3 regions of the Actinomadura sp. 9N215 genome follow, and region 1 is predicted to be linked to each of the others. Evidence: riboswitches for the same ligand, from Rfam matches in the RefSeq annotation. Region 1 holds a riboswitch; each other region holds the start of a gene.
The links. A riboswitch is a leader RNA that binds a small molecule or an ion and turns the genes downstream of it on or off. The one in region 1 is predicted to bind cobalamin.
Positions count from the first base shown of each region.

Region 1 (9,448 bases):
TCCGCCACAGGCTCCGGGTGATCCGGACGGTGGGGACGGCCCGCGCATGGGGGAACCTGGTTCTGGCGTAGACGAGAACGTAGCCGGTTCCGGCGGCGGTGGCGGCCAGGGTGGCGGTCGCGGCGCCGGTGACGCCGAGGTCCGCGCCGAAGATCAGCAGCAGGCCGAGCGGCAGGTTCACGGCGTTGGCCAGCAGCGCGGTGTACATCGAGACCCGGGTCGCGCCGATGCCCGCGCAGGCTCCCTGCAGGGTGAAGGAGACGGCCGCGAACGGGACGGCGAAGGACAGCACGCGCAGGTAGTCGGCGCCCGGGCCGATCAGGTCGTGGCCGGCCCCCAGGACGGTCAGCACCGGTACGGCGGTGAGGTACAGGACGGCGCCCACGGCGGCTCCGGCGGCCGCCGAGGTGAGCACTCCCGTCCGGACGACCTGCACGACCTCCCCGTGCCGGTCCGCGCCGTGATGCCGGGCCACCATCACCTGAACGGCCGTGGCCCAGCCTCGGACGATGACCAGCGCCACCAGGTAGACCGGCGCGGCCAGGGCGAACGCGCTGAGCGCGCTCGTCGAGAGCCGGGCCAGCAGGACGGTGTCGACGACGTTGAGCGTGATCTGGGTCAGCCCGGCGACCATCAGCGGGAGGGCGAGCCTCCAGATCGATCGCATCCCGGCGCCCGGCCGGACGGGCCCGGTGTCTCGGGCAGGCCCGGAGTCTTGGGCAGGCCCGGAGTCTCGGGCGGGCCCGGAGTCGTCCGGCGGCGTCTCGGCCGATGTCACAGTGCGGCCTGTGCGGCTTCCAGCAGTTCGGTGTCGCGGCTGAGAAGGATCAGGGTGTCCACGCGGGAGTCCTTCCAGGCGGAGATGCGGTCGACGATCGCGGGGAGCGGCCCCGCCAGCGCGACCTGGTCGAGCAGTGTGTCGGGGATCGCCGCGGCGGCCGCGTCCCTGCGTCCCTCGGCGAGGTGTCCGCGGATGTCGTGGGCCGCGCCTTCGCAACCCATCTGGCAGGCGACGTCGAAGTAGGTGTTGCGGACGCCCGCCCCGGCGGCGCCGATCAGGTGCGCGAACAGCGGGCGCAGGTCGTCGCGGCCCTCGGCCGCCGTCGCGGCGCGGGCCACGTACACGATCGGGGCGATCTTGACGTCGCCGGGGCCGCGCCCGCCCCGTTCGGTCCCCTCGTCGAGGGGACGGGTCAGGGCCTTCTCATGCTCGGGGGCGTACATCCCCGGCAGCCAGCCATCGGCGATCTCGCCCGCCAGCGCGACGCTTCGCGGGCCGATGGCGCCGAGGTAGAGCGGGATGCGCGGGCGCAGCGGCTCCATCTCCGAGCGGACGGGGCGGGCCCGTCCGGTGGAGCCGGGCCCGCGGTAGGGGAGCTGGTAGATCTCGCCGTCGTGGCGGACGCGCTCGTCCCGCGCGACCGCCTTGCGGACGATCTCGACGTACTCGCGGGCGCGCTGGAGCGGGCGGGCATAGGGCTGCCCGTGCCAGCCCTCGGCGATCCAGGGCACCGACAGTCCCAGGCCGAGGTGGAAGCGTCCGTTCGACAGGACGTCCAGGGTCATCGCGGTCATCGCGGTCGCCGCCGGGGTCCTGGCGGGGATCTGCATGACGGCGGTGCCGAGCTTGACGCGCCGGGTCGCGGCGGCGAGGTAGCCGAGGACGCTGACGGCGTCGGGACCGTACTCCTCCACGCTCCACACCGAGTCGACGCCGATCCGTTCGGCGTGCGCGACGAGCGGCAGCACGTCCTCGATCGGCTCTCCGCCGTAACCCAGGGCCAGCCCGAGACGCATGCGGCGCTTCCTTCCAGACGGCCGGGTCAGGAGAACGGGAGGGGGACGCGGACGAGGTCGTCCTCGGTGAGCGGGCCGGGCGTCCAGCCCCGCGCCGGCGGCTCGCGGTAGAGCCGCTCGCCGCCGAGGAACGGGAAGGCCGCGGGGGCGTTGGAGTACAGCCCCGGCACGATGACGCGGACGACGCTCAGCCCGGCCGCCGCGGCCTCGGGCACCGTGAGGTCGACGACGACGGCCCGCAGCCCCTGATCGTCGAGAAGGCCCAGATACCGGTCGAGCCTCCGGGACGGCCCGGCCAGGACGCCTGCGCGTCCGGCGCATGCGGATCCGGCGCGGGCGTGGTCCGCACGAGCGGGTTCGGCGCGAGCGGGTTCCGCGCGAGCGGGTTCCGCGCGAGCGGGTTCCGCGCGAGCGGGTTCCGCGCGAGCGGGTTCCGCGCGAGCGGGTTCCGCGCGGGTGGGGTCGGGGTGGGCAGGGGCGGGGTGGCGGAGTCGGTCGAGGCGGGTGTCCTGCGCGCGGGGGTCGAGGTAGAGCTGGAGATGCAGCCGCACGTCGTTGACGTCGCGGAGATCGGGGCGGAAGTCGTCGAGGTGGGCGCGGTCGTTTCGATGGGGGCGGTACGGCCGGCGGCTGATCCTTCCGGCGCGGACGGCCGTCCAGAACGGGCCTTCGCCGTCCAGCAGGTCCAGGCCCGCCTCGTGCATGCCGACCGCCTCGGTGAGCGCCTTCGCGGTCGCCGCCTCCGCCGCCGGACGGCAGGCGCTGCCGAAGGCGACCAGCCGGCGCGCCGGGTCCTCGATGAACACTCCGGCGACGTTCACCTCGAAGGTCGAGGGGATGCGCAGCAGGGACACGCGCAGTCCGGCCCGGCCGGCTTCGGTGAGCGCGGCCGCCAGGGGCCCGTCCGCGTCCGGCTCGAAGGCGGGGACGGCGGCGGGTGCGCCGCTGAGCCACCAGAGGGTAACCGCGTCGCGTTCGAACAGTTCCGCCAAGGCGGAGAGGGTCGCCTCCAGCGGGCTCGTCCCCGCGGCCGTTCCGGCGAGCAGTGGGTAGTTGGTGGGCGGCTCGGCGGCGCGCTCGCCGCGGAAGTAGTTGACATAGGCCAGGGACGCGGGCACGAGGACCTCGTCGCCGCCGGCCAGGGTGCGGCCCGCCGCCCAGGCGATCTCCAGGCCGGGTGTCAGCGGGACGAAGGGAAAGCCGCGGTGCGCGTACTGGGCGGGTGAGTACAGCGCGAGCTCGCGCGGGTCGACCGCGTTCACGCCTGCGCGCCGCAGCGTCGTGAACGACCCGGTCCGCAGCCCGGGAGGCACGACGTTCGCGCAGTAGCGCTCGACGGCCTCCCCGAGGGCCGCCCGGCGCGCGGCCTCGTGGTCCGCCAGCGCGGCGCCGCCGGTGACGGTGTCGACCATCCATGGCGCGTGCCGGGGATCCGCCGACGTCCGGGCGCTGTAGGAGACGCAGGACGGGACGGGCCGCACCCGCGGCCGGTCGAGCTCGACCCGCTCGATGAGACCGGATCGGTCGTCCACCGGGCGTTCCACCGGTTCCTCATCGCTCCTTTCGCGCTCGCTCGGGTGAGGGTGAGGAGAGTGAGGGAGAGAAGGGAGCGGCCCCGCGGACCGCTCCCCCATCGCCCGGTCAGCTCTCGGTCAGCTCGGTCTGCTCGGCCTCGCGGTCCTCACGCCACTCGAACGGGGCGTCCACCGCGGGGGTGTGGGACTTCAGTCCCTTCTGGGGTTCCTCCGGCTCAGCGAATCCGTGGTGAGCCATGGCGGCCTCCTTTTCGGAACGCACACAGAACATGCACCATCTATCGCAAGTTCTATGCACCTGCGATCTTCTTGCAAGAAGAATAAGCAGATACGCACGCATGAGTCAACAAGGATCGCGCGCATTTCCTTCGTCAATTCGTTGATCGTCGACCTGCTTCGCCAATGAGCAGTCCTCGCACTTCTCTCCGCCGGGGACCCGGTAGTACAGGCAGCAGCTGCGGCGCCGGAAATCCAGGCGGGCGGAAGTGATCCGCCCGGTCCCGGCGAGGCGGCCGGTGGTCAGCAGGTCTTTCGTGAGCCGCACCAGGTCGCCGTGCAGTTCCGGGCGGGCGGCCAGGATCGCGCGGGCGGCCTCGGCCAGGGCGGAGGCGGCGTTGCCGTACAGCAGGCCGGCGGCCACCTTGACGCGCAGGCCCGCCGCCATGCGGTCCAGATGCCGGACGACGACCACCTGGTAGAGCGCCTGCGCGAGGCGTCCGTCCGCGGGGGCGCGGTGGCCTCGCGGGGCCGGGACGCGGAGCGCGGGACCGTCCTCGGCCTGCCGCAGTTCTTCCAGGTCGAGGACGATTCCGTGCGCGGCCGCGCAGTACAGGACCGGTGACCACAGCCGCGCCGCATGCCCGAGCTGCGTGATCGAGGCGGCGATCCGCGGCTCGCCGGCGCCGTAGCGCTGCGCGGTCGCGTCGACCAGTTCCTGCGCACCGGTGGCGTAGGCGTCGTCGGCCGGTCGCCATCCGGTCTCCGGGCCTCCCACGGCGATCGCGAAGAAGTCGCCCAGCGGGGCGCCCTCGGCGAGCGCCGCCATGACGGCGGCGGGGGCGGCGGGCGCGGGGGCGGCGGGGGGCGCGGCGGGCGAGAGGCGTGTCATGGGAGCGGCTCTCCATTTCGCGGCAGGGGGCGGTCGATATCCGGCGGCCACGGAAATCGGATACCGCTCAAGGCGATTTTGTCGCCGCCGTTCTATTGCGGGTCGTTCGGCCGGGCGGGCCGGACGTTTTCGGAGTTCACCTTCCGTCAGGGTCTCGGTTTTCAGTCAGGCGACATCCAGGTCATCGGCTCGCCATTTCTCGGACGGTGTTCCGCGGGAAGAACGGTGATCTGCGGGTGGCCGCTGCGGGGGTGCTCGACGACTTCGGCGTCGACCCGGTAGACCTCGGCCAGCAGGTCAGGCGTGAGCACGTCGCCCGGCGGCCCCGTCGCGACGGTCCGGCCGGCGTCCAGGACGTGGAGGCGGTCGCAGAACGAGGCGGCCAGGTTGAGGTCGTGCAGGGCGACGACCGCGGTGACGCCGAGCCGGCGGACGAGGTGGAGCGCGTCGATCTGGTGCCGCAGGTCCAGGTGGTTGGTCGGTTCGTCCAGGACCAGGACACCGGTCCGCTGGGCCAGCGCGCGGGCGATGAGGACGCGCTGCTTCTCCCCGCCCGACAGCCGGTCGAAGGGGGCGTCGACCAGGTGCGCGGCCTCCAGCTCCGCCAGCGACCCGGTGATGATCGCGCGGTCGCCGGCGTCGTCGCCCTGGAAGGCGCGTTTGTGCGGGGTGCGGCCCATCGCCACGACGTCGTACACCGTCAGCTCGAAGTCGCCGGGCGTCTCCTGGAGGACGGCGGCCAGGTGCCGGGAGAGGTGCTTGCCCGGCATGCGCCAGACGTCCTCGCCGTCCAGCAGGATCCGTCCCGAGGTGGGGCGCCGGGCGCGGTAGAAGGTGCGCAGCAGGGTGGACTTCCCGGCGCCGTTGGGGCCGACGAGCCCGACGATCTCCGCGGGCGCCGCCGTCAGCGAGACGGCGTCCACCAGGGGCCGGCCGTCGACGACGACCGACACGTCCTCGGCCCGCAGCGTCCCGGGCCGGGGCCCGGATCCGGCCCGGGACGCGGTCACCGCGTCCGTGGTCACCGGGCCCTGCCTCTCCGGGGGGCGACCCCCAGCCCCCCGGAAGAGGCGGCCCGAAGATCCTCGCTTCGCTGCGGTCATCGGACCGCCTTCCGCCTCATCAGGAAAAGGAAGAAGGGGCCGCCGACCAGCGCGGTGAGGATCCCGACGGGGATCTCCTCGGGACTGATCAGGGTCCGCGCCGCCAGATCGGCGACGACCAGGAACCCGGCGCCCAGCAGCGCCGCGGCGGGCAGGGCGCGGCGGTGGTCGGCGCCGACGAGCAGCCGCACCGCGTGCGGCATGATCAGCCCGACGAACCCGATCGAGCCGCTGACCGCGACGATCGCGCCGGTCATCAGGGCGACCAGCGTGAACAGCGCCCCGCGGAAGCGGTGCACGTCCAGTCCGAGGGCCGTGGCGGCCTCCTCCCCGGCCAGCAGCAGGTTGAGGGGACGGGACAGGCCGAGCAGGACCGCCGTGCCCGCGAGCACCACGGCGGCGGGGATCCACAGCAGCGTCCAGGTGGTGCCGGCCAGGCCGCCGAGCATCCAGCGCAGCGCCGACTCGGCGGCGCGGGGGTCGTCGGACGTGATGACCAGGTAGCTCGCGACCGCCGTGAGCACCTCGGCGGTGGCCACGCCCGCGAGGATCAGCCGCACCGTGGTCATCCGGCCGCCGGAGCGCGCCAGGAAGTACACCAGCACCAGGGCCAGCAGCGCGCCCGCGAAGGCGGCCAGCGGCATCGAGAAGATTCCGAACCACGCGACCGGGAACACCACCACGAGCACCGCGCCGACCATCGCGCCCGAGGACACGCCCAGCAGCATCGGGTCGGCCAGCGGGTTGCGGACCACGGCCTGCAGGACCATCCCGCAGACCGACAGGCCCGCCCCGACCACCGCGCAGAGCAGCACCCGGGGCAGCCGGACGTCCATCACGATCGTCTCGCGGACCGGCGACCAGACCGGGTCGGCCAGCGCGGGATGCACCTGGTGGAGCAGGATGCCCCACACCTGGCCCGGCGGGATCCGCACCGAGCCCGCGGCGATCCCCGCCGTGCCCGCCACCAGCACCAGCGCGCCGAACAGCGCCAGGACCAGCGGATAGGGAAGGCGGACGCGGCGCCGGGGGGCGGCGGCGACCGCCGTCCGTCCGCCGGAGACGCGAGGCTCGGCAACGCCGGTCATGTGGGACTCGCCGTCGTCGTTGTTGACGGACGTCCCACCGCACCCCCCGGGAACCGCGCCGGGTGCAGCTGGCGGGCGAGCGACTCGACCGCTCCGGCCGCCCGGACGCCGGTCACCGTGGACGACAGCGGCAGGACCGCGAACCGTTCGTTCCTGACGGCGGGAACGTCCTTCAACGCGGGGTTGGACAGCAGGAATCTCTTCTTGTCCTCGGCGGACCGGTCGCCGTAGTCGTAGATGACGATGACCTCGGGCGCCCGCGCGGCCAGCTGCTCGAACGAGACGTCCCCGTAGGCCTTGCGCACGTCGGAGAACAGGTTGGTCCCGCCCGCCAGCCGGATGATCTCGTCGCCGATGCCCGCGCCGCCCGCGGTGAGCACGGTCTTGTCGCCGCTGTCGTAGACGGCGACCTTGACCGGCGTCGCGGCGGGAGCGGGGGCGGCGAGCCGCGCCTTGACCCGGTCCAGGACGGCGCGCAGCGCGGCGATGCGCCGCTCGGCCCGGTCCGGCACGCCGAAGATCTTGGCGATGGTCCGGATCTCCTCGTCGACCGTGGCCATGGTCACCGGGCCCTTGGGGCACTCCTCGACGTTGAGGTGGGTGTCGATCCCGGCCTTCTTCAAGGTGGCCCGGCCGCGGCCCTCCTTCTCCTCGAACGTGCTGGCCCATCCGCCGTAGACGAAGTCGGGCTCGGCCGCGAGCAGCGTCTCGTAGGAGGGGTACTCCTTGGACAGCACCTTCACCCGGTCGTAGGCGGCCTGGAACTCCGGCAGGATCCGGTCGTCGAGGTAGCCCGTCCCGGCCATCGACCTCTCCAGGCCGAGGGCGAGCATCACCTCGGTCGCGTGCTGGTTCAGCGACACCGCGCGCCGCGGCGGCCGCTGGTAGACGGTCGTCACCCCGCAGTTGGTCACGGTCACCGGGAAGCCGGGCGGAGCCGCGCCCGCGCGACCGTCTCCGGCGCGCCCCGTGTCCCCGCCGCATCCGGCGATCAGCAGCACCGCGACGAGCAGCACCGACGCCCGCGCCCGGATACGGGTACGGAAAGCGGCGGTCGTCGCGGCGGCCCGGCGTGCGGTCGGACGGCGTGCAGTCGGACGGCGCGGCGCCGGGCGTGTCGAATCCCGTGACGCCGGGCGTGTTGAGCCCCTGGGCATGAAGCCCTCTCCTCTCTGGGGAGATCCGCCCCAGTCCAGTCGAGGAGGCGACCGCGTGAGTCTCCTGGCTCTCGGGTCGATGCTCGTCCCGGCCTTCCCGCCCGCTCGCACGGGCAGTGGCGTCGTCGGGATCCGCTCGCCGATCACAGTGGCGGGACCGCGCCGGAATCGCACCGGCTTCCTCGTCCGCCATCGCCTACACCGCACATGGTGACACACGTCGTAGTTGCAAGGAAGTCGCAATAATTCATGACAATGGGGATGAAAGTGTTACCTGTCGCGGCCCTTGACCTGGGCACGTGTGATCTTGACAGCCGCGGGAGCGAGACCGTACCGTCCCCCTGTTCCGCGGTTGTCCGAGGGAAATCCGGTGAGAGGCCGGTGCGGACGCGCCACTGTATCCGGGTCGGTGAGCCCGGGAGCCAGGTCACTCGGACCACCGCGACCTCATCGTCCGGGACGCGCAAGATCCCTTATGGAGGTACCCGTGAGTTCGCCGCCGGCTCCTGCTCGTGCTCCGATTCCCGGATCGGCCGGTGGCCGCTTGCGGTCTCCGCGCCGCGGCCCGGCCCCCTCGTCCTGATGGACGACGGCCGCCTGAACGACGCCTATCCGTTCACCGCCGTCGTCGGCCTCGACGACCTGAAGCTGGCCCTGCTGCTCAACGCCGTCTCCCCGCGGGTCGGCGGCGTACTGGTGCGCGGGGAGAAGGGCACCGCCAAGTCGACGGTCGTCCGCGCGCTCGCCGCGCAGCTCCCCGCCGTGGACACGGTGGCGGGCTGCCGGTTCGCCTGCGATCCGGCCGCGCCCGACCCGTCCTGCCCGGACGGCCCGCACGGCCCCGGCGCGCCGGCGCTGCGGCGGCCGTCCGCGCTGGTGGAGCTGCCGGTCGGCGCGTCGGAGGACCGGGTCGCCGGGTCGCTGGATGTGGAACGGGCGCTGACCGAGGGCGTCAAGGCGTTCGAGCCGGGGCTGCTCGCGGCGGCGCACCGCGGCGTCCTGTACGTGGACGAGGTGAACCTGCTGCACGACCACCTCGTCGACCTGCTCCTGGACGCGGCCGCGCTCGGCACCTGCTACGTCGAGCGGGAGTCGGTGTCGGTCCGGCACGCGGCGCGGTTCCTGCTGGTCGGGACGATGAACCCCGAGGAGGGCGAGCTGCGCCCGCAGCTGCTCGACCGGTTCGGGCTGACGGTCGAGGTGCGGGCGTCGCGGGAGCCGAGGGAGCGCGCCGAGGTCGTCCGGCGGCGGCTGGCGTTCGACGCCGACCCGGCGGGGTTCGCGGCGCGCTGGGCCGCCGAGGAGTCCGCGCTCGCCGGGCGCATCTCGGCGGCGCGGGAGCGGCTGGCGGGCGTCCGGCTGCCGGACGAGCGGCTGGAGCAGATCGCGGCGGTCTGCGCCGGGTTCGAGGTGGACGGCCTGCGCGCCGACATCGTCACGGCGAACGCCGCGCTCGCGCACGCCGCCTGGCACGGCCGCGACGAGGTGGCGGCGGACGACGTCCGCGCGGCCGCCCGGCTGGCGCTGCCGCATCGCCGCCGCCGCGACCCGTTCGACGCGCCGGGCCTGGACGAGTCGCGGCTGGACGACCTGCTCGACGACACCTCTCCCGACGACGACCCGCCGCCCGACGACGGCGGCGGCGGCGACGGCGGGGGTA
Region 1 covers NZ_JBIRBA010000052.1:21,078-30,525, forward strand. The annotation lists gene ACH34T_RS43510 (MATE family efflux transporter) at 1-667, opposite strand, end outside; gene ACH34T_RS43515 (LLM class F420-dependent oxidoreductase) at 775-1,797, opposite strand; gene ACH34T_RS43520 (YcaO-like family protein) at 1,824-3,329, opposite strand; gene ACH34T_RS43525 (hypothetical protein) at 3,439-3,570, opposite strand; gene ACH34T_RS43530 ((2Fe-2S)-binding protein) at 3,676-4,440, opposite strand; gene ACH34T_RS43535 (ABC transporter ATP-binding protein) at 4,602-5,465, opposite strand; gene ACH34T_RS43540 (FecCD family ABC transporter permease) at 5,540-6,631, opposite strand; gene ACH34T_RS43545 (ABC transporter substrate-binding protein) at 6,628-7,647, opposite strand; cobalamin riboswitch at 7,825-8,024, opposite strand; cobalamin riboswitch at 8,150-8,219, shown strand; partial or broken gene ACH34T_RS43550 (ATP-binding protein) at 8,371-9,448, shown strand, end outside.

Region 2 (9,448 bases), on a different contig from region 1:
TCGTCCAGGGAACTGAGCGAGTCGATCCAGCGGAAGCAGAACTCCGCCTTGGACCGGATGGACGGGATGTGCTCGATCGCCGCGAACGCCTTGGCGCGCTCGTCCTGATCGGGCAGGTAGGTGTCCAGGAGCGTCAGATAGAACTGGACGTGCACGGCCTCCTCATAAAGCTGCCGCGACAGGTACAGCCGCGCCTCCGGGGCGTTGACGTGCTTGTACAGGTTGAGCACCAGGTTGTTCGCCACGATCGAGTCGCCGGTGGCGAAGAACGCGACGAGCCGGTTGACCAGGTGCACTTCGGCGGGCGTCAGGCGCGCGAGGTCCACGAGATCGGACGCGAGATCGACCTCCTCGACCGTCCAGGTGTTGCGGATCGCGGCGCGGTAGCGCTCGTAGAAGTCGGGATAGCGCATGGGCCGCAGCGTCAGGTCCATGCCCGGGTCGAGCAGCAGGGCCCGCGCCCCTTCCACCGCCGCGCTCACTGGCACGCCTCGCAGGTCTCAGGATTCTCCAGCGAACACACAGCCGCCGCGACCGTGGCCTCCGCAACCGTCGTCCCCGCGACCGGGGCCTGTGCGGGCGTTGTGTCGGTGATCGTGGTTTGGGTGATTCGGGTGGCTGGGCGGGAGCGCAGGTAGTACGTGGTCTTGAGGCCGCTTCGCCACGCGTAGGCGTACATCGAGGAGAGCTTGCCGATGGTCGGCGTCTCCATGAACAGGTTCAGCGAGTGGGACTGGTCGATGTACGGGGTCCGGGCGGCGGCGAGGTCGATCAGCGCCTTCTGCGGCAGTTCCCAGGCCGTCCGGTAGAGGGCCAGCAGCTCGTCCGGCAGGTCGGCGAGGCCCTGGACGGACCCGTTCGCCTTCTTGATCGCCTCCCGGACGGCCGGAGTCCACCGCCCGAGCGCCTTCAGGTCGTCCACCAGGTAGCCGTTGATCTGCAGGAACTCGCCGGACAGCGTCTCCCGCTTGAACAGGTTGGACACCTGCGGCTCGATGCACTCGTAGCACCCCGCGATGGACGCGATCGTCGCGGTCGGCGCGATCGCGATCAGCAGCGAGTTGCGGAGCCCGACCTCGGCGACGCGCGCCCGGACCCGCTCCCATTCGACGCGGCGGGTCGGCGCGGCGTCCGGGAAATGGTCGAGGTGGAGCTGGCCGCGGGCGGTGCGCGTCCGGTCGTAGGCGGGCAGCGGGCCGTGGACGGCGGCCAGATCGGCTGACGCCTCGTAGGCCGCCAGCGCGATCTCCTCCGAGATGCGCGTCGACAGTGCCCGCGCCTCGGCGGAGTCGAACGGCAGGCGGAGCGTGAAGAAGACGTCCGCGAGGCCCATCACGCCCAGGCCGACCGGCCGCCATTTGCTGTTCGCCGCCTCCGCCTCGGGCGTCGGGTAGAAACCGCGGTCGATCGTCCGGTCAAGGAAACGGACGGCCGTGCGGACGGTGGCGCGCAGCCGCTCCCAGTCCATCCCGGACGGCTCGACGTGCGCGGCGAGGTTCACCGATCCGAGGTTGCACACGGCCGCTTCGCCGTCGCTCGTCACCTCCAGAATCTCCGTGCACAGGTTCGACAGGTGGACGGTCTGACCTGGGTCAGCGGTCTGGTTGCAGGCGCGGTTGGCGGCGTCCTTGAACGTCATCCAGCCGTTGCCCGTCTCGGCGAGCGTCCGCATCATCCGCCCGTACAGCTTGCGGGCCGGGACCTGCCGGACGAACCGTCCCGCCCGCTCCGCCGCCCGGTACGCCTCGTCGAACGCGTCGCCCCACAGGTCGGCCAGTTCGGGGACCTCCTTCGGGTCGAACAGCGACCACGTCTTGTCCTGTTCGACGCGGCGCATGAACTCGTCCGGGATCCAGTTGGCCAGGTTCAGGTTGTGGGTGCGGCGCGCGTCCTCGCCCGTGTTGTCGCGCAGCTCCAGGAACTCTTCGACGTCCGCGTGCCACGGCTCCAGGTACACGCAGGCCGCGCCCTTCCGGCGTCCGCCCTGGTTGACGGCCGCGACGGACGAGTCGAGCGTGCGCAGCCAAGGCACGATCCCGTTGGAGTGCCCGTTGGTGCCGCGGATCAGCGAGCCCCGCGACCGCACCTTCGTCCACGAGATCCCGATGCCGCCCGCGTACTTGCTGAGCCGCGCCACCTGCCCGTACCGCTCGTAGATCGACTCCAGTTCGTCGCGCGGCGAGTCGAGCAGGAAGCAGGACGAGAGCTGCGGGCGGCGGGCCGCGGAATTGAACAACGTCGGTGAGCTGGGCAGATACGACAGCGTGCTGAGCAGCCCGTACAGCTCGGCGGCCTCGTCCACGCCGTCGGACAGCCCGCACGCGACGCGCAGGAGGAAATGCTGCGGACGTTCGAGGACGAGCCGTGACCGCGGATGCCTGAGCAGATAGCGGTCATAGAGCGTCCGGAGCCCGAAGTACTCGAAACGGTCGTCCGCAGACTCGTCGACGAGAGCGTTGAGCGCGGACGCGTGCTCGGCGACGAATGCGGCCGGAGCGTCCGCCAGAAGGCCCTCCCGATGCGCGGCGGCGACCGAGTCGGCGAACGTCCGGACCCCCGCCGACGCCGCCTCCTCCCGGATCCGCACACCGAGCAGCCGCGCCGCGACCTTGGAATATCCGGGTTCGGCGGGCACCAGCGCGCTCGCCTCGCCGATCGCCAGGTCGCGCAGCGCCGCCGCTGTCAGCCCGCCCACGCCGCCACCGGAACCCGTGCGGACGGCGGCCAGCACCCGTCCCGCCTCAACGTCCGGCACCCCGCAACAAGCCGCCTCAACCTCCGCAACGACCCCAGCGATCTCCGCGGACGCCGTTTCGGACGGTTCCGCCCGTACGGCCAGGTCCTGTGTCACGTGCTCTCTCCCCTCGCAGCCGCCCCGCGGACGGCATGCGAACGGGACGCCGGCGGCCCGACCACGGGCACGCGGCGCTCCGCCCCCGACCCACCCGCGAGGCCTGGACGTGTGGGCCTGGGGGACGACCCCCAGACCCCCGAAGAAGTCGGTCAGGCGATGCTCGCTCCGCGAGAGCTCCGCTGCGCGTCGCCTGATCTCCTCATGCGGGCAGGTCTTCGGACTCGCGGGCTCCGCTTCCTGGAAGAAGCGTCCTACTGGCCGTCGCTTCCCGGGCCGGTGGATTCCGGCCCAGTGCGTGATGACGGCGGTCGTTCCCGCTCACCGCTGCGGGGCAGTCCCGGATTCACACCGGGTTCCCTCTTACGACGCCCCCGCCGACCAGCGGCGGGGGCGAACCAGCACGGGATTGAACCCTACATGTAGTTGACGATCTTTGCATCACCCCAAGATGTTGGGCGTGTCGGCAAGATTCCGGGGGCGACTATCCGGACGGCGCGGGTGGTGGGACGATGGTGGCGCCATGTCCCCGCGTCCCCCGCAACCGGGCTTCCGAACCGCGCGCGCGGTGGTGTTCGCCACCGTGTGCGTCACGCTGGCGACCGCCGGGCACGTCCTCGCCTCGGGGACGGTCGTCCCCCTGTGGGCGGTCCTGACGGGGTTCTGCGCCGTGCTGGGCGTGACGCTCATGCTCGCGGGACACGAACGCTCGCTGGCGACGATCCTCGGCGGCCTCCTCGGCGGCCAGTTCGCGCTGCACGCGCTGTTCACCGGCGCCACCGAGCCGATCCTGCAGCCCGCGGCGGCCTCGCACGAGCTGGCCACCGCGCACCAGGCGGGAATGCACCAGACCACCGCGATGGCGGGCTCGGACATCCTGATGCCCGTCGCGCACGCCACGGGCGGCACGACGATGACGCTGGCGCACACCGTCGCCGCGCTCATCGCGGCCTGGTGGCTGCGGCGCGGGGAGCGGGCCGCGTGGTCGCTGGCCCGGCGGATCGCCGGCGCGGCGGACCGGCCGATCCGGCTGCTGCTCGCGCTCCTCGCCGTCGAACCCGCCGCGGCTCCGCCGCGCACCCCCGCGGCACCGGCGACGGCCGCCGTCATGGCCGTCGGCCGGACGCTGCGGCACCAGGTCGTCCGGCGGGGTCCCCCGTCACGTTCGAGGGCGCTCGCGCACCCGCTCCCGCACTGCTGAGCGAGCGCCGTACGTCACCGGACGCCTAATTTCGGCGCATCCGGAATTCCTCATACACTCGAACGGAATTTCGCCATGCCTTCTCTTTCCCATGCAACCCGCAGACTGGGCGCCGTCGCGGCCTTGACCGGGGCGTCCGTCCTCGGGCTGGCCACGGCCGCGTCCGCGCACGTCACCGTCAACCCGAAGACCGCCGAGCAGGGCTCGTACACCAAGGTGGCGTTCCGGGTGCCGAACGAGCGCGACAACGCGTCCACGACCAAGCTCGTGGTGCACCTTCCGGCCGATCACCCGCTGTCGTCGGTTTCGGTCCGTCCCGTCCCCGGGTGGACGGTGAAGGCCGAGAAGTCCAAGCTCGCCACCCCGATCAAGACCCACGGCGGCGAGGTGACCGAGGCCGTCACCCGGATCACCTGGTCCGGCGGCAAGATCGACCCCGGGAACTTCCAGGAGTTCGACGTCTCCATGGGGACGCTGCCGACGAACACGAACCAGATGATGTTCAAGGCCGACCAGACGTACTCGAACGGCGAGGTCGTCAAGTGGGACCAGCAGCCCGCCGAGGGCGCGGCCGAACCCGAGCATCCGGCGCCGGTCCTCAAACTCGTCCCGAAGGGCGGCGGCGACACGGCCACGACGGCCGGGCTGACCGCGAACGTGAAGCCCAAGGCCACGGCGTCTTCCGATGACGGCACCGCACGGCTGCTCGGCGGCATCGGCATCGCCGTCGGCGTCCTCGGCCTCGCGGTCGGCGGCTACGGCCTGACCCGCAACGCCCGGAGCCGGTCATGACCCACACACCCGCACGCACCACCACCGAACGCGCCAATGCTGGACGCACCACCGCTGGACGTGCCGCCGCTGGGCGGGTGGTCGCGCGGCGTGTGGGCGCGGGGGTCTTGGCCGTCGGGACGGTGCTGGCGGTGTCCGCTCCTCCGGCGTCCGCGCACACCGCGCTGACAGGGGCTGACCCGAAGAAGGACTCGTCGATCGCGTCGCCGTCGCAGATCGTCCTGACCTACTCGGAGACGATAAGGCTGCCGCGCGTGCTCCTGACGGACGCGTCCGGTAAGCAGCACCAGGCGGGGACGGCCCGGGCGGTCGACAACAAGGTCACCCAGCCGGTCAGCGGCGCGTTGCCGAACGGCAAGTACACGGTGGGCTGGCGCGTCGTGTCGGCGGACGGACATCCGGTGTCGGGCAGCTACAAGTTCACGGTTGAGGGCTCGTCCGGCACTGCGGGTTCGCCCGGTCCGGCAGGTTCACCTAGCCCGGAGGGGTCGCAGCCTGCCGCCCCTGCGGCTTCGCCGTCGAACGTCGCGTCCTCCGAGGATTCGGACGGCGGCTCGTCGGGCTGGCTGTGGATCGGGCTGATCGCGCTGGTCGTGGCCGGGGCGGCCGGTGCCGTCGCCTGGTTCCGCCGCTCGTCCGCACCCGGGAGCTGAACGCCGGGTTACCGCGGGCAAGTGGCCGATCGTTGCGCTTCCGGTCGGGTGATTACAGGATTACAGTGATTACCCGACCGGTTGCCTTCTGGGGGGCTCAATGATCGTCGAGTACATCCGCTACCGCATCGACCCGTCCGAGACGGACGAGTTCGAGGCGGCCTACGCGCGCGCGTCCGCGTCCCTGGCCGCGGCGCCGCAATGCGTGGAATACGAACTGTCCCGGTGCGTCGAGGAGCCCGCGTCCTACATCCTGCGCATCGTCTGGACGTCCGCGAACGACCACATCCAGGAATTCCGCGGCGGTGAGCACTTCCCGGCCTTCTTCGCCGAGATCAAACCGTACGTCCAGCAGATCGAGGAGATGCGGCACTACGAGCGGACCGCCGTGCGCGGCGCGGGCGGGTCCGTCCCGACGATGTACGACTGGGCGGGCGGCGGCGAGGCGCTGGAGCGGCTCACCGAGGTGTTCTACACGAACGTCATGAAGGACGACCTCCTCCGCCCCCTGTTCGAGCACATGGCCCCGGACCACCCGAAATGGGTCGCGATCTGGTTGGGCGAGGTCTTCCGCGGCCCGGACCGGTACAGCCGGGAGCGCGGCGGCTACCACCACATGGTCCGGCAGCATCTCGGCAAGGCGATCACCGAGGCGCAGCGGCGCCGCTGGGTGTCCCTCCTCATGGACGCCGCCGACGAGGTCGGCCTCCCGGACGATCCCGAGTTCCGCGCCGCGTTCACGGCCTACATCGAGTGGGGCACGCGCATCGCCCTCGCCAATTCGCAGCCGGACGCGAAGCCGCCGCTGGAGGCCCCGATGCCGCACTGGGGCTGGGGCGTGGCCCCGCCCTACATCCCGTAGGCTGCGATTTCAGCGGAGATGCCGCTTCTGCGACGACGGAGGTTGATGAATATGGCCTGCGCCATGCCTCGTCATCACCATGTCCTCGTCCGGGCCGCGCGGAGCTGAGCGCGGCCCGGTCGTCCAGTACGACCAGGAGCGTTCATGTCAGTGTCAGATTTGACCACCGGCCGTCTCGTCCTCCGGCCGTGGACCGTGGCCGAGGTGACCGCCGTCCTCGGCGGCGAGCGGCGGACCCACTGGGCGGACGACTTCCCCTCCGAAGGCGACCGCGTCATCGCGGGCTTCATCGCGGAGAGCGACGGCACCGCGCTGGGCGAGTTCGGCCAGCGCCAGCTCGTCGAGAAGGCGACCGGCCTGGTCGTCGGCGCCATCGGCCTGTTCTGGCCGCCCGCCGGGGGCGTCGTCGAGTTCGGGTACGGCGTCGTCGCGTCCCGGCGAGGGCGCGGCTACGCCACCGAGGCCACGCGCGCCCTCGTGGCGTTCGCGCTGACCGCGCCGGGCGTCGAGTCGGTGGTCGCGAAGGTGGAGCTGTCGAACCCCGCGTCCGTCCGCGTCTTGGAGAACGCCGGGCTGAGCCACCTCGACGGCGACGCGCGCACAGCGACGTTCGGCACAGCCGTCCGCGCGTAGCCGTCCGCGCGTAGCCGCAGCGCTCGTTCACCGTCCGCGACGTGCCGTCCTTCTGCCATGGAAGGGCGGCACGTCCGCGTTCGGCGGCGCGGGACGGGTTGACAGAAAGCGCTAGTTCACTAACACTTCCTATTTCAGTAGCGAATAAGGAGGTGCGCCATGGCCGTGTTCCTGAGCCGGGTCGGCCGGTTCTGCTTCCGGCGACGCCGGATGATCGTCCTGGTGTGGGCCGGGCTGCTCGTGGTCACCGTGTCGGGGGCGGCCGCGCTTTCCGAACCGGGGCCCGACACGTTCACGGTCCCGGGCACCGAGTCGCAGCGGGCGAACGACCTGCTCAAGGACAAGTTCCCGCAGGCCGCCACCGACGGCGCGACGGCCAAGGTCGTCTTCGCGGGCGGCGCCGGACGCACGCTGACCGAGCCCGCGAACCGCGCCTCCGTCGAGCGGGCCGTGGCCCGGATCAAGGCCACGCCGAAAGTCGCCGACGTCGCCTCCCCCTACGCCCGGGGCACCGTCTCGGACGACGGCCGGATCGCCCTCGCCGAGGTCGCCTACCGCGTCCCCGAGTACGACCTCACCGACGCGGACCGCCACGCGCTCCGCAAGGCAACGGCCGCTCCCGCTCCTGGCCTGCGCGTGGAGCTGAGCGGCAACGCCGTCGCCTCCCCCGAAGAGGGCGCCGGTGAGCTGCTCGGCGTCGCCGCCGCCGCGATCGTCCTGTTCGTCACGCTCGGCTCGCTCACAGCCGCCGGGCTGCCTCTCCTGACGGCGATCATCGGCATCGTCATCGGCCTGTCGGCGATCAGCGCCACGACCGCGTTCATCGAGCTCAGCGCCGACACCATGGCGCTCGCGCTGATGCTCGGCCTCGCCGTCGCGATCGACTACGCGCTGTTCATCATCGCCCGCTACCGCCAGGAGGTCCTGGACGGACGCGCCCCCGCCGACGCCGCCGCACACGCGACGGGCACAGCCGGATCCGCCGTCGTCTTCGCCGGGCTGACCGTCATCATCGCCCTCGCCGGACTCGCCGTCGTGGACATCCCCGTCCTGACCCAGCTCGGCCTGGCCGCCGCGTTCGCCGTCGCAGTCGCCGTCCTCATCGCCCTGACCCTCCTCCCCGCCCTCCTCGGTTTCGCAGGCCCCCACGCCGCGCCCACCCACCACCCCCTGCCCGACCGCCGCGCCCTGCCCGACCGCCGCGCCCTGCCCGACCGCCGCGCCCTGCCCGACCGCCGCGCCCTGCCCGACCGCCGCGCCCTGCCCGGCTACCGCGCTTTGTCCGGCCGCCGTACCCTCTCGGGCCTCCGCACCTTGCCCGGCCTCCGCGCCCTGCCCAGCGAGCGCGGCCCGTCCAGCAAGCGCGGCCCGTCCGGCGGCCGTGCTACGGCCGGACGGCGCTGGGGTCGGTTCGTCACCGCGCACCCCGTCCCCGTTCTGATCACGGCCGTCGCCGGACTCCTCCTCGCCGCGGCGCCCGCGCTCGACCTGCGCCTCGGGTTGCCCGACGACGGCACGGCCCCGTCCGGGACGACGCAGCGCCAGGCCTACGACCTGCTCGCGGACGGCTTCGGCCCCGGCATCAACGGGCCGCTGACCCTGGTCGTCCAAACACCGCACAACACGAGAACGGCCGCTGAACGCGTCGCCCGAACCGTGACATCCATGGACGGCGTTGCCGCGGTCGAGCCGCCCGCCCTCAACCCGTCCGGTGACACCGCCCTGGTCGGCGTGATCCCCACCAGCGCGCCGACCTCCAAGGCGACCGAGAACCTCATACAGGACATCCGCGACCGATTCCGCTCGCACGACGACGTCTCCGTCGCCGTCACCGGCCAGACCGCGATCGACATCGACACGTCCGACAAGCTCGCCGGCGCGCTCCTCCCCTACCTGGCGGTCGTGGTCGGGCTGGCGTTCGTCCTGCTCACCGTCGTGTTCCGTTCGCTCCTCGTCCCGCTGAAGGCGACCGCGGGATTCCTGCTGAGCGTCGCCGCCACGTTCGGCGCGGTCGTGGCGGTGTTCCAGTGGGGGTGGCTGAACGGTCCGCTCGGCGTCCACGCGTCCGGCATCATCGTCAACCTGCTGCCCGTGATGCTGATCGGCATGGTGTTCGGCCTCGCCATGGACTACCAGGTCTTCCTCGTCACCCGGATGCGCGAGGAGCACGTCCGCGGCGCCACCCCCGTCGACGCGGCGGTCACCGGCGTCGCGCACGGCGCCCGCGTCGTCACGGCGGCCGCCATCATCATGATCAGCGTGTTCGCCGGGTTCGTCCTCTCCGAGACCCCGATGGTGCAGTCGTTCGGCTTCGCGCTGGCCGCCGCCGTGTTCCTCGACGCGTTCATCGTGCGGATGACGATCGTCCCCGCCGTGATGGCGCTGCTGGGCCGCGCCGGATGGTGGCTGCCCGCCCGCCTCGACCGCGTCCTGCCCCACCTGGACGTCGAGGGCAC
Region 2 covers NZ_JBIRBA010000010.1:264,198-273,645, forward strand. The annotation lists gene ACH34T_RS19300 (ribonucleotide-diphosphate reductase subunit beta) at 1-482, opposite strand, end outside; gene ACH34T_RS19305 (ribonucleoside-diphosphate reductase subunit alpha) at 479-2,755, opposite strand; cobalamin riboswitch at 3,043-3,269, opposite strand; gene ACH34T_RS19310 (hypothetical protein) at 3,375-4,052, shown strand; gene ACH34T_RS19315 (YcnI family protein) at 4,128-4,844, shown strand; gene ACH34T_RS19320 (copper resistance protein CopC) at 4,841-5,497, shown strand; gene ACH34T_RS19325 (group II truncated hemoglobin) at 5,598-6,359, shown strand; gene ACH34T_RS19330 (GNAT family N-acetyltransferase) at 6,504-6,992, shown strand; gene ACH34T_RS19335 (MMPL family transporter) at 7,152-9,448, shown strand, end outside.
Region 2: it holds a riboswitch for cobalamin, as region 1 does, so the genes downstream of both, ACH34T_RS19305 (ribonucleoside-diphosphate reductase subunit alpha) here and ACH34T_RS43545 (ABC transporter substrate-binding protein) in region 1, are expected to answer to the same signal.

Region 3 (9,448 bases), on a different contig from region 1:
GCGACATCGAGCAGGTTCCCCCCGGGGTGGACGCCAGCGTCCCGAGCCCGGCCCGGATGTACGACTACTTCCTCGGCGGCACGGAGAACTTCGAGGTCGACCGCCTGGCCGCGGAGAAGGTCCGCGAGAGCGTGCCCGAGGCGGAGGACGCCGCCTGGGCGAACCGCGGCTTCCTCCAGCGCGCCGTCAGCTGGCTGGCCGGAAAGGGCGTCCGGCAGTTCATCGACATCGGCGCGGGCCTGCCGTCGCGGAACAACACCCACGACGCGGCGCAGGCGGTCGCGCCCGACGCGCGCGTCCTGTACATCGACAACGATCCGATCGTGCGCGTGCACGCGGAGAAGCTGCTGGCCGGATCGTCCGGGACGGCGTTCATCACGGGCGACTTCCGCGACCCGGACGGGATCCTCGGGCACCCCGAGACGCTCGCGACGATCGACTTCGACGAGCCGGTCGCGCTGCTGCTGGTGGCGCTGACGCATTTCGTCGCGGACGACGACGACCCGTGGGGCCTCATCCGGCGGTACATGGACAGGCTCGTGCCGGACAGCTATCTGGCGCTGTCCGCCGCGACGCACGACCGGCACACCGAGCGTTCGGTCCAGGGGATCAAGGAGGTCTACTCCAGGTCCTCGGCCGGGGTCCACACTCGGACGCGCGCGGAGATCGAGCGCTACTTCGACGGCCTGGAGATCGTCCCGCCGTACGACGGCGCGCCGGCGACGCTGGCGTACGCCGGCGAGTGGGCCGCCGACGACGTGGACGCCGCCGACAGTGATGGCTCACGATGGAGTTACTGCGCAGTGGCTAGGAAGACACAATGACAAAGCCGACCGTCGAAGAGCTGGGCGTCGATCCGGACGCCCTGGACTGGAAGCGCTCGGGGAACGACGAGGGCGGTATCGAGGTGGCCTTCGTCGGCGAGTGGACGCTGCTCCGCACCGCCGGCGGCGGCCTGATCTCGGTGTTCGACGAGAACGAGTGGGCGTGCTTCCTGGACGGGGTGAAGAAGGGCGAGTTCGACGACGCCGCCTCCTGACCGGTCTCCTCACCCGGCCGTATCTGTGATTCACAAATTCGGAAGGCGTATGCTGATGGCGTTCGTCTGTCAAGGGAGGTGGTTCCGCTGAGCGAGGCTTACGGGGCCACCATCGCCAAGCGGGGGCTGGCACGCCGCCTGCGGGAGCTGCGCGTCGAGGCGGGATACACGGCCAACCAGGTGTGCGACAGGCTGAACTGGGGCCGCGGCAAGGTCGGCCGGTTCGAGGCCAACAGCTGGGTGCGGCCCGAGCTCAGCGACATCCGCGACCTGGCGCGGATCTACGACGGCAGCGACCTCGACGAGCTGGAGGACCTCGCGGCCCGGGCGCGGCAGCGGGCCTGGTGGCGCGAGTACTCGGACGTGTTCGACAACGAGTTCCCCGGGTACGAGGGCGACGCGTCCAGCATCCGGGTCATCATGCCGCTGGTGCTGCCCGGCCTGCTCCAGACGCTGCCGTACATGCAGGCCCTGCTCGCGTCGGGGACGAAGTCGCCGGAGTGGCGCGAGCGGGCGCTGCGGGCGCGGCTGCGGCGCCAGCAGGTCCTGGACCGTGACGATGGCAACGCGCCGCAGCTCATCGCCCTGATCACGGAGGCGTCCCTGATGTACGAGTGGGGTGAAGCGGGCGACCGCCGCGCCCAGCTCCGGCACCTGCTGACCGCGTCCGCCCGCCCGAACGTCGAGCTGCGGCTGCTGCGCCTGTCGGACGGCCTGCACCCCGGCATGTCGACGCTGGTCAACATCTTCCGGTTCCCCGACGGCGAGCCGCCCGTGGTCTTCCTGGAGAACGACGCCGACATTCAGGAGATCGACACCCCCGGAAAAGTGGAGGCCTATGACCAGATCTTCGAGCAGATCCGCGCCGCGGCGTTGAGCACCGCCGACACCGCGGCGCACCTGGAGAAACTGATCGCGATGCTGGAGTAAGCCCACCCGGAAAAAGCGCGACCTGCCGGGTGACGGGACTGACCTGGAAGTAAGACTCACCTGGAGTAGAAGCGAGATGAACCTCTCTCAGGCACGGTGGTTCAAGGCCACCGCGAGCGCGAGCAGCAACGGGGGCTGTGTAGAGGTCGCCGACCTCGAAACGGCCACCGGGCTCCGCGACAGCAAGACACCGGAAGCGGGGGCGCACGTCGTCCCCCGGTCGGTGTTCGCCTCGTTCCTCGACGATGTGCGGGCCGGCCGGTACGACCGCTGACCGGGCTGTGAAGGGGGGCTCCCGGCGGCGCGGCGCCGATGCGCGGTAAGGCCCGCTGACCGGGCGATTTCCTTCGCGGGGGAAGCGATCCCCGCACCCGGCGGAACCGCGACCCGGCCGCTGTGAAGGCCGGGCCGCACACAAGATCCCCCAGGGCTGCACCCCTGGGGGATCTTCATGTGTGCGGCCCTCTCTCAGGCGCCGCCAACGCTACAGCGCCTGTGTCGGCGCGTCCCGGCACCGCCGGTACACGTTTCGATCACCGCGGGGAGACGTGTACTGGGGCGTCTCCGGTCGTGTCGGTGAACGTCTCATTTGCAGAAGGAGAACCTTTCTCGTGTAAGGGGTTTCGGCCGCCGAGGTGTGCGAAGCTTGGATCTGTGATTCACACATAGCGAGTCGCGAACCGATGAGGTTCATGTCGCGAATGTCTGGATTGTGGATATGGCTCCGCGAAACTCGGAGAGTGGGCGTCATGACGAAGGCCGCAGCGGCGTGCGGGATCCCGTGGAGGCTGGAGACCGGCGGCTGCGCCGTCATTCCCCTGCCGCCGGACGAGTCCATCGCCGCCGTGGCGCGGTCTCAGGTCAGGGGCCTGCTGCCCGCGCTCGGGCTGTCCGTCGAGGACGTCCACGACCTCGCCGTCATGGTCAGCGAGCTGGCGACCAACGTGTTCCAGCACGCCATGTCCGGCGACGGGCTCGCGGGCGCCGAACTGTGGGTGTACCAGCGGAGCGGTGAGCAGGGCCACGACGAACTGGTCGTCAAGGCCTTCGACACACTCCGCGAATGGCGCCGCCCCGCCGCCCCGCCGCAGCCCGCCACGACCAACGGCACGACCGCCCACGCGGCCGACAGCGCGGGCACCGGCCCGACCGGCGGCACGGCCGGCGGTGCGGGCGACGGCGCGACCAGCAGTGCAGGCGACGGCGCGACCGTCCGCGCGAATGACGGCGCGGCCGGCGGTGCGACCGGCAGCACGGCCGGCGGTGCGAGTGACGGCGCGCCCGGCGACGCGACCGGCGGGACGGCCGGTGGCGCGACCGGCGGTTCGGGCGGCGGGGTCGTCGCGGACGCGCGGGAGCATGGGCGCGGGCTGGAGATCATTGAGATCCTGGCGAACGGGCGGTGGGGGCACCATCCGTCCAGGTCCCGGTTGAGGTCTCCGGCCGTCCGCGGCAAGGCCACGTGGTTCGCGCTGCCCGTCACGCGCACTGTGCGGCGCCACAGCCATTTCCGTCCGGCCGGCGAGCCGGACGCGATGAGGGACCTTGAGGCGATGCTCGTCCAGCGCGGCGTCGACCGCCTCCAGCGCAGTGAGGAACTCGGCGTCACGATGCTCTCCGCCCCCGGCGACCTGACGGTGTGGTGCGAGACGGCGATGTTCCGCTGGTGCGCGCGCTCCGGCGAGACCGGGAAGCTGCCGGTCTCCGACATCACGGAAGTGTGCGAGCAGGTCGTCCAGCTCCACGAGGCACTGGACGACCGTATTTAGGAGGGGGCGCCGAATGGCCTGACCGCGCCTGAGAGCGGCGGTCAGGCCATCTGGCGCACACGCGTCAGCCGGGGACCGGGGTCAGGTCAGGCCAGGTCGGCGCGGACGCGGTGGGCCGCGGTGACCAGGTTCCGCAGGGACGCCTCCGTCTCCGGGTAGGCGCGGGTCTTGAGGCCGCAGTCCGGGTTGACCCAGAGCCGTCCGGGCTCGACGGCGCGCAGCGCGCGACGCAGGTTCTCCTCGATCTCGTCGGCGCCGGGGACGCGCGGCGAATGGATGTCGTACACGCCGGGCCCGATGCCGTTCTCGTACCCGGCGGCGCGCAGGTCCGCGACGAGCTCCATGTGCGAGCGGGCAGCCTCGACGCTGGTGACGTCGGCGTCCAGCGCCCCGATCGCGCCGATGATCTCGCCGAACTCGGAGTAGCACATGTGCGTGTGGATCTGCGTGGTGTCGGCGACGCCCGAGGTCGCGAGGCGGAACGCGCCGACGGCCCAGTCCATGTAGGCCGGACGGTCGGCGGCCCGCAGCGGCAGGAGCTCGCGCAGCGCGGGCTCGTCCACCTGGATGACGCGGATCCCGGCGGCCTCCAGGTCGGCGATCTCGTCCCGCAGGGCGAGCGCGAGCTGCCGGGCGGTGTCGCCGAGCGGCTGGTCGTCCCGGACGAACGACCAGGCCAGCATGGTGACGGGCCCGGTCAGCATGCCCTTGACCGGCTTGCTCGTCAGCGACTGCGCGTACGTCGCCCACTCCACCGTCATCGGCCGGGGCCGCGCCACGTCGCTGTGCAGGATCGGCGGCCGGACGTACCGCGACCCGTACGACTGCACCCATCCGTGCTGGGTCGCGGCGTACCCGTCGAGCTGTTCGGCGAAGTACTGCACCATGTCGTTGCGTTCGGGTTCGCCGTGGACGAGGACGTCCAGCCCGAGGTCTTCCTGGAGCGCGATGACGCGGGCGATCTCGTTCCTCATCGCTTGCTTGTAGGCGTCGGCGGTGACGCGTCCGGCGCGGTGGTCGGCGCGGGCCCGGCGGATCTCGGGGGTCTGCGGGAACGAGCCGATCGTCGTCGTCGCCAGCGCGGGCAGGCCGAGCTCGTCGCGCTGCGCGGCGAACCTGGCGGCGCGGTGGCCACGCCCCGCGCTGTCACCGAGAGAGTCCAGCCGGGCACGGACGCCGTGGTCGACACCGGCGGGCGGTGCCGGGGCCTCGGCCGGAGCGGGCACGTCCTCGGTCAGCGCCCGACCGACCGCGACGACCTCCGCGACCTTCTGCCGGGCGAACGCGAGCCGCCCCCGGAGGTCCGGATCCATCGATGCCTCGGCGTCCAGATCGATGGGGACGTGCAACAAGGAGCAGGACGTGCTCACCACGACCTGGTCGACGAGCCCGAGCAGTGACGCGCAGGTGGTCTTGGCGTGGCGCTGGTCGGCGCGCCATACGTTCCGTCCGTCGACCACTCCCGCCACGAGCGTCTTGCGCGGCAGCCCACCCATCGACGCGAGGACGTCGAGGTTGTCGGGCCCCGCCACGAAGTCGAGGCCGATCGCCTCAACGCGGCTCCCGGCCAGGGCGCGGAGCGCGTCCGCGCCGATCGTGCCGAAGTACGTGGCGACCATCAGCCGCGGCCTGCTCGTCAGGCGGCCAAGCCGCGCGTACGCGCGGGCGAGCGCGGCGATCTCGTCCTCGTTGCGGTCGGCGACGAGGGCGGGCTCGTCGAGCTGCACCCACGCGGCCCCCGACCCGGCCAGCCGCTCCAGGACCTCGGCGTACACGTCGATGAGGCCGTCGAGGAGGTCGAGCGGCCGGAACCCGTCTGGCGCGTCCGGGGCGGGCTTGGCTAGCAGGAAGTAGGTGAGCGGGCCGACCAGCACCGGGCGCGTCTCGATCCCGAGCGCTTTTGCCTCCCGGTATTCGACCAGCGGCTTGGCCGCGGAGCCGTCCGCCAGCCGGAACCGCGTGTCCGGACCCAGCTCGGGGACGATGTAGTGGTAGTTCGTGTCGAACCACTTCGTCATCTCCAGCGGCGGGACGTCCTGCACGCCGCGCGCCATCGCGAAGTACCGGTCGAGCCCCGTGAGGTGGCGGTACCGGTCGGGGACGGCGTCGACCAGCACGCTCGTGTCGAGCACCTGGTCGTAGAAGGAGAACGTGTTGGACGGGATCGCGTCCAGACCTGCGTCGCGCAGGCTCGTCCAGACGTTCGCGCGCAGCTCGGCGCCCGTCCTGGCGAGCGCGCCGGCGTCGGCGCGTCCGGCCCAGTAGTCCTCGGTGGCGACCTTCAGTTCCCGGTTGGCCCCGATTCGGGGATATCCGAGGATCGTCGTGTTCATGGCGGCTTCCCTCGCTGTGCCACAGGCGGCCGCGCGGGGAGGGGCACGCGACGGATCGCGCGGAGAAGCGCACGAAGGGACGCGCGCCGCCCGGCCTTCCCGCGAGGCCGCGCACCACCGCGCGCCGGGCGGCGCGCGGGCGGAGGCAGGTCTTCGGACTCGTGGGCATCGCTTCCCGGAAGAAGCGTCCTACTAACCGTCGCTTCCCAGGCCGTCAGGCCCAGTGCTTTTGACGGCGGTCGTTCCCACTCACCGCTGCGGGGCAGTCCCGGATTCGCACCGGGTTCCCTCTTACGACACTCGAAGCCGAGTGAACCGTCCGCGACCCGGAGTCTACCGGCGGGCCGGTCGGCTGCCGCACGTGTCGGGTGCTGCACGTGTCGGGGCCGCACCTTGGTCGCGACCTTTGTCGGCGGCCGGTCACGCTCGGATGGCGTCGATGAATTCGTCGAGTGCGCCGCGGCGGCGGGCCGAGGAAATGTGGTCGATGTAGTCCCGGGAGGCGATGATCTTTCCGTCCCGGACGCGGAGCACGAAGATGCAGGGGACCCGGAACGGTTCACCGCTTTCGGTCGTCCCCCGGTATTCGAATTCGGCGACGATCACTTCCGGGTCGGCGGTCTCGTGCACGGTGATGTTGGCGGGCTCCTGGCGGATGGGCGGGAGGCTCTTTCCGGCCGAGAAGTGTTTGCGCAGGTCGTCGCGGGTGCGCATCGGCTCGCTCTCGGACGGTGAGAAGGGATGCTCGACGCGGGTCTGGTCCGCGTACAGCTCGGGCAGCTCGTCCCAACGCCCTTCGGAGACCCCCCACACGAGTTTCAGGAACACTTCGCGGGGAGTGAGCGCCATGATGCCTCCTGCTGACACGGTAGGCTTCCGAAACGGACCGAAGTGGAGACTCCGAATATACGAAGTGGAGACTTCGGATGTCAATGGAACCCATGCGCGCCGACGCCCGCGACAACCGGGCCCGGATCCTGGAGGTGGCGGAGGAGGTCTTCGGCAGGGGCGGTTCAGCGGCCTCCACGGAAGAGGTCGCGCGGCTCGCCGGGGTCGGCATCGCGACCGTCTTCCGCCATTTCCCGACCAAGCGGGCCCTGCTGGAGGCCGTCCTGGTCAAACATTTCGACGGCCTGTGCGGGCGAGCGCAAAGCCTTGCCGAATCAGCCGATGCGGGTCAGGCGTTCTTCGATTTCTTCTCCCGGCTCGTGGACGACGCAGCGGGCAAACTCGCCATCGTCGAGGCGTTCACCGACGCCGGTGGCGACGCCGCGGGCAGGGCGGCGCAGGGGCCGCGTGACCTGCGCAAGGCGGTCGGCGTCCTGCTCGGACGCGCGCAGGACGCCGGGGCGGTCCGCGCGGACGTCGGCCTCGACGAGGTCTACGCGCTCCTCGTCGGCGTCTCACGGGCGTCCGCGCACCTTCGCCTCGACGAGCCGGTCCGCGCCCGCGCGCTCGGAATCATCTTCGACGGCCTCGCCCCCGGCGGCGACGAACGCACATCGCGCCTTCCTTAGGCAGGGGTGAGGGTGCTGTTCTCCAGGACGTAGACCGTGTCGGCGCGGCGGGCGAGGGTGTGGTCGTGGGTGACCAGGATGAGGGCGCGGTCGTCGGCGCGGGCCTGGTCGAAGAGGAGGTCCATGACCTGGCCCGCCGTGACCGGGTCGAGGGAGCCGGTGGGCTCGTCGGCGAGGATCAGGCGGGGGTCGCGGATGATGGCGCGGGCTATCGCGACGCGCTGCTGTTCGCCGCCCGAGAGGCTGGCCTGGGTGGCGTGCAGGCGTTCGCCCAGGCCGACGCGGCGGAGCGTCTCGTCGGCCAGTTCGTAGCGGCGGCGCAGGCGCCGGCCGCCCGCGTAAAGGAGCGGGGCCGCCACCTGCTGGCGGGCGGTGCGCCGTTGCAGGAGGTTGAGCTGCTGGAACACGAAGCCGATCGTCTCGCCGCGGAGCTGGGCGCGTTCGCGTTCGCGCAGGGTGGTGGTCTCCCGGCCGTACATCCGGACGGTCCCGGCGTCCGGGCTCTCCAGCAGGCCGAGGATGTTGAGGAGCGTGGACTTGCCCGCGCCGGAGAGCCCGACGATCGCGGCCGTCGCGCCGGGACGGACGGTCAGCGACACGTCCTCCAGGACGGTCAGCGGTTCCTTGCGGCGGCGCAGCCTGAACCGCTTGGTGATGCCGCTGACCTCCAGGACGGGCTCCTGCGCCTCCGCCACGCGGACGTCGCCGGACTCCGGAGTGACCGCGCTCACGAGCCGCCCACCGGGGCCTCGGGGCCGCCGCCGCCCTCCTGGGGCGGGGCGGGCACGTCGAACGCGGCGTTGTCCGGGGCCCGGTCGAGGATCTTGTCGCCGGGCTCCAGGCCGTCCACGATCTCGACGCGTTTGCCGTCGTTGATGCCGAGGCCGACGTCACGTACCTCGCGCTCGCCGTTGCCGCCGACCACCGTCACCTTGCCCTTGGACGCCTCACCGAGGACGGCCGACAGCGGGATCACGACCGCGTCGGTCACCGAGTCGGTGGTGATGGCCATCTTGCCTCGGATGCCGGCGAAGACCTTCTGGCGGCGGGGGATCCGGCAGGTCACCTCGACGTTGTCACCGCCGCCTCCACCGGATCCGCCCTGCGTGCCTTCGCCGGAAGGGTCCTCGGGCTGTCCGCTCGGGGCCGTGTTCGAGACCCCGGCGCCGTAGGCCAGCAGGCGGCAGGTGAACGGCGCCGGGCCGTGGTCGATCGCCATCTTGATCGACTCCGGCCGGTTGTAGAGCTTGTAGATCTCCTTGCTGGAGATGGTGGCGACGGCCTGGTACCGGCCGCGGTCGAGCTGCGCGACCGGGTCGGACGGGGCGAGCTCCTGCCCGACCCTCGCGGTCAGGTTGGAGATCCGGCCGGACGCGGGCGCGGTCACGGCGATCGCGGTGGGCTTGTCCTTCTCGTCTTCGCCGGGCTCGTCCTCGCCGGGCACTTTGACCGTCAGCAGGCGCTCGCCCTTGTTCACCCGCTGCCCGTTCTTGCGGTGGACGGTCGTGACGGTGCCGGATTTCGTGACGCGCACCGGAACCGGCGGGTCGGCCCGGACGACCGCGTCCACCGTGATGCGGCTGACGATCGTGCCCTTCCCCACGGTGATGACCTTGGGCGACAGGTCGACGGACGGGAGCGGGTCGGACGGCGCCGGAGGCTCGGCCGCGCCGTTGCCCGCCAGCCAGCCTGTGCCGCCGACGACACCGAGCACCGCCACGATGATCCCGGCCTTGGCCAGGCGGTTCCCCACTCGGGACATGATCGTCTCCTAGCTCCGGATCGCCTGGATGACCGAGCGGCGCATGGCGCGCATCGCCGGGATCAGGCCGGTGAAGAGGCCGACGCAGACCGCGACGC
Region 3 covers NZ_JBIRBA010000003.1:325,449-334,896, reverse strand. The annotation lists gene ACH34T_RS06980 (SAM-dependent methyltransferase) at 1-824, shown strand, start outside; gene ACH34T_RS06975 (hypothetical protein) at 821-1,039, shown strand; gene ACH34T_RS06970 (helix-turn-helix domain-containing protein) at 1,118-1,969, shown strand; gene ACH34T_RS06965 (DUF397 domain-containing protein) at 2,046-2,243, shown strand; gene ACH34T_RS06960 (ATP-binding protein) at 2,719-3,738, shown strand; gene metE (5-methyltetrahydropteroyltriglutamate--homocysteine S-methyltransferase) at 3,825-6,071, opposite strand; cobalamin riboswitch at 6,198-6,406, opposite strand; gene ACH34T_RS06950 (nuclear transport factor 2 family protein) at 6,492-6,920, opposite strand; gene ACH34T_RS06945 (TetR/AcrR family transcriptional regulator) at 6,998-7,588, shown strand; gene ACH34T_RS06940 (ABC transporter ATP-binding protein) at 7,585-8,319, opposite strand; gene ACH34T_RS06935 (efflux RND transporter periplasmic adaptor subunit) at 8,316-9,350, opposite strand; gene ACH34T_RS06930 (ABC transporter permease) at 9,360-9,448, opposite strand, start outside.
Region 3: it holds a riboswitch for cobalamin, as region 1 does, so the genes downstream of both, metE (5-methyltetrahydropteroyltriglutamate--homocysteine S-methyltransferase) here and ACH34T_RS43545 (ABC transporter substrate-binding protein) in region 1, are expected to answer to the same signal.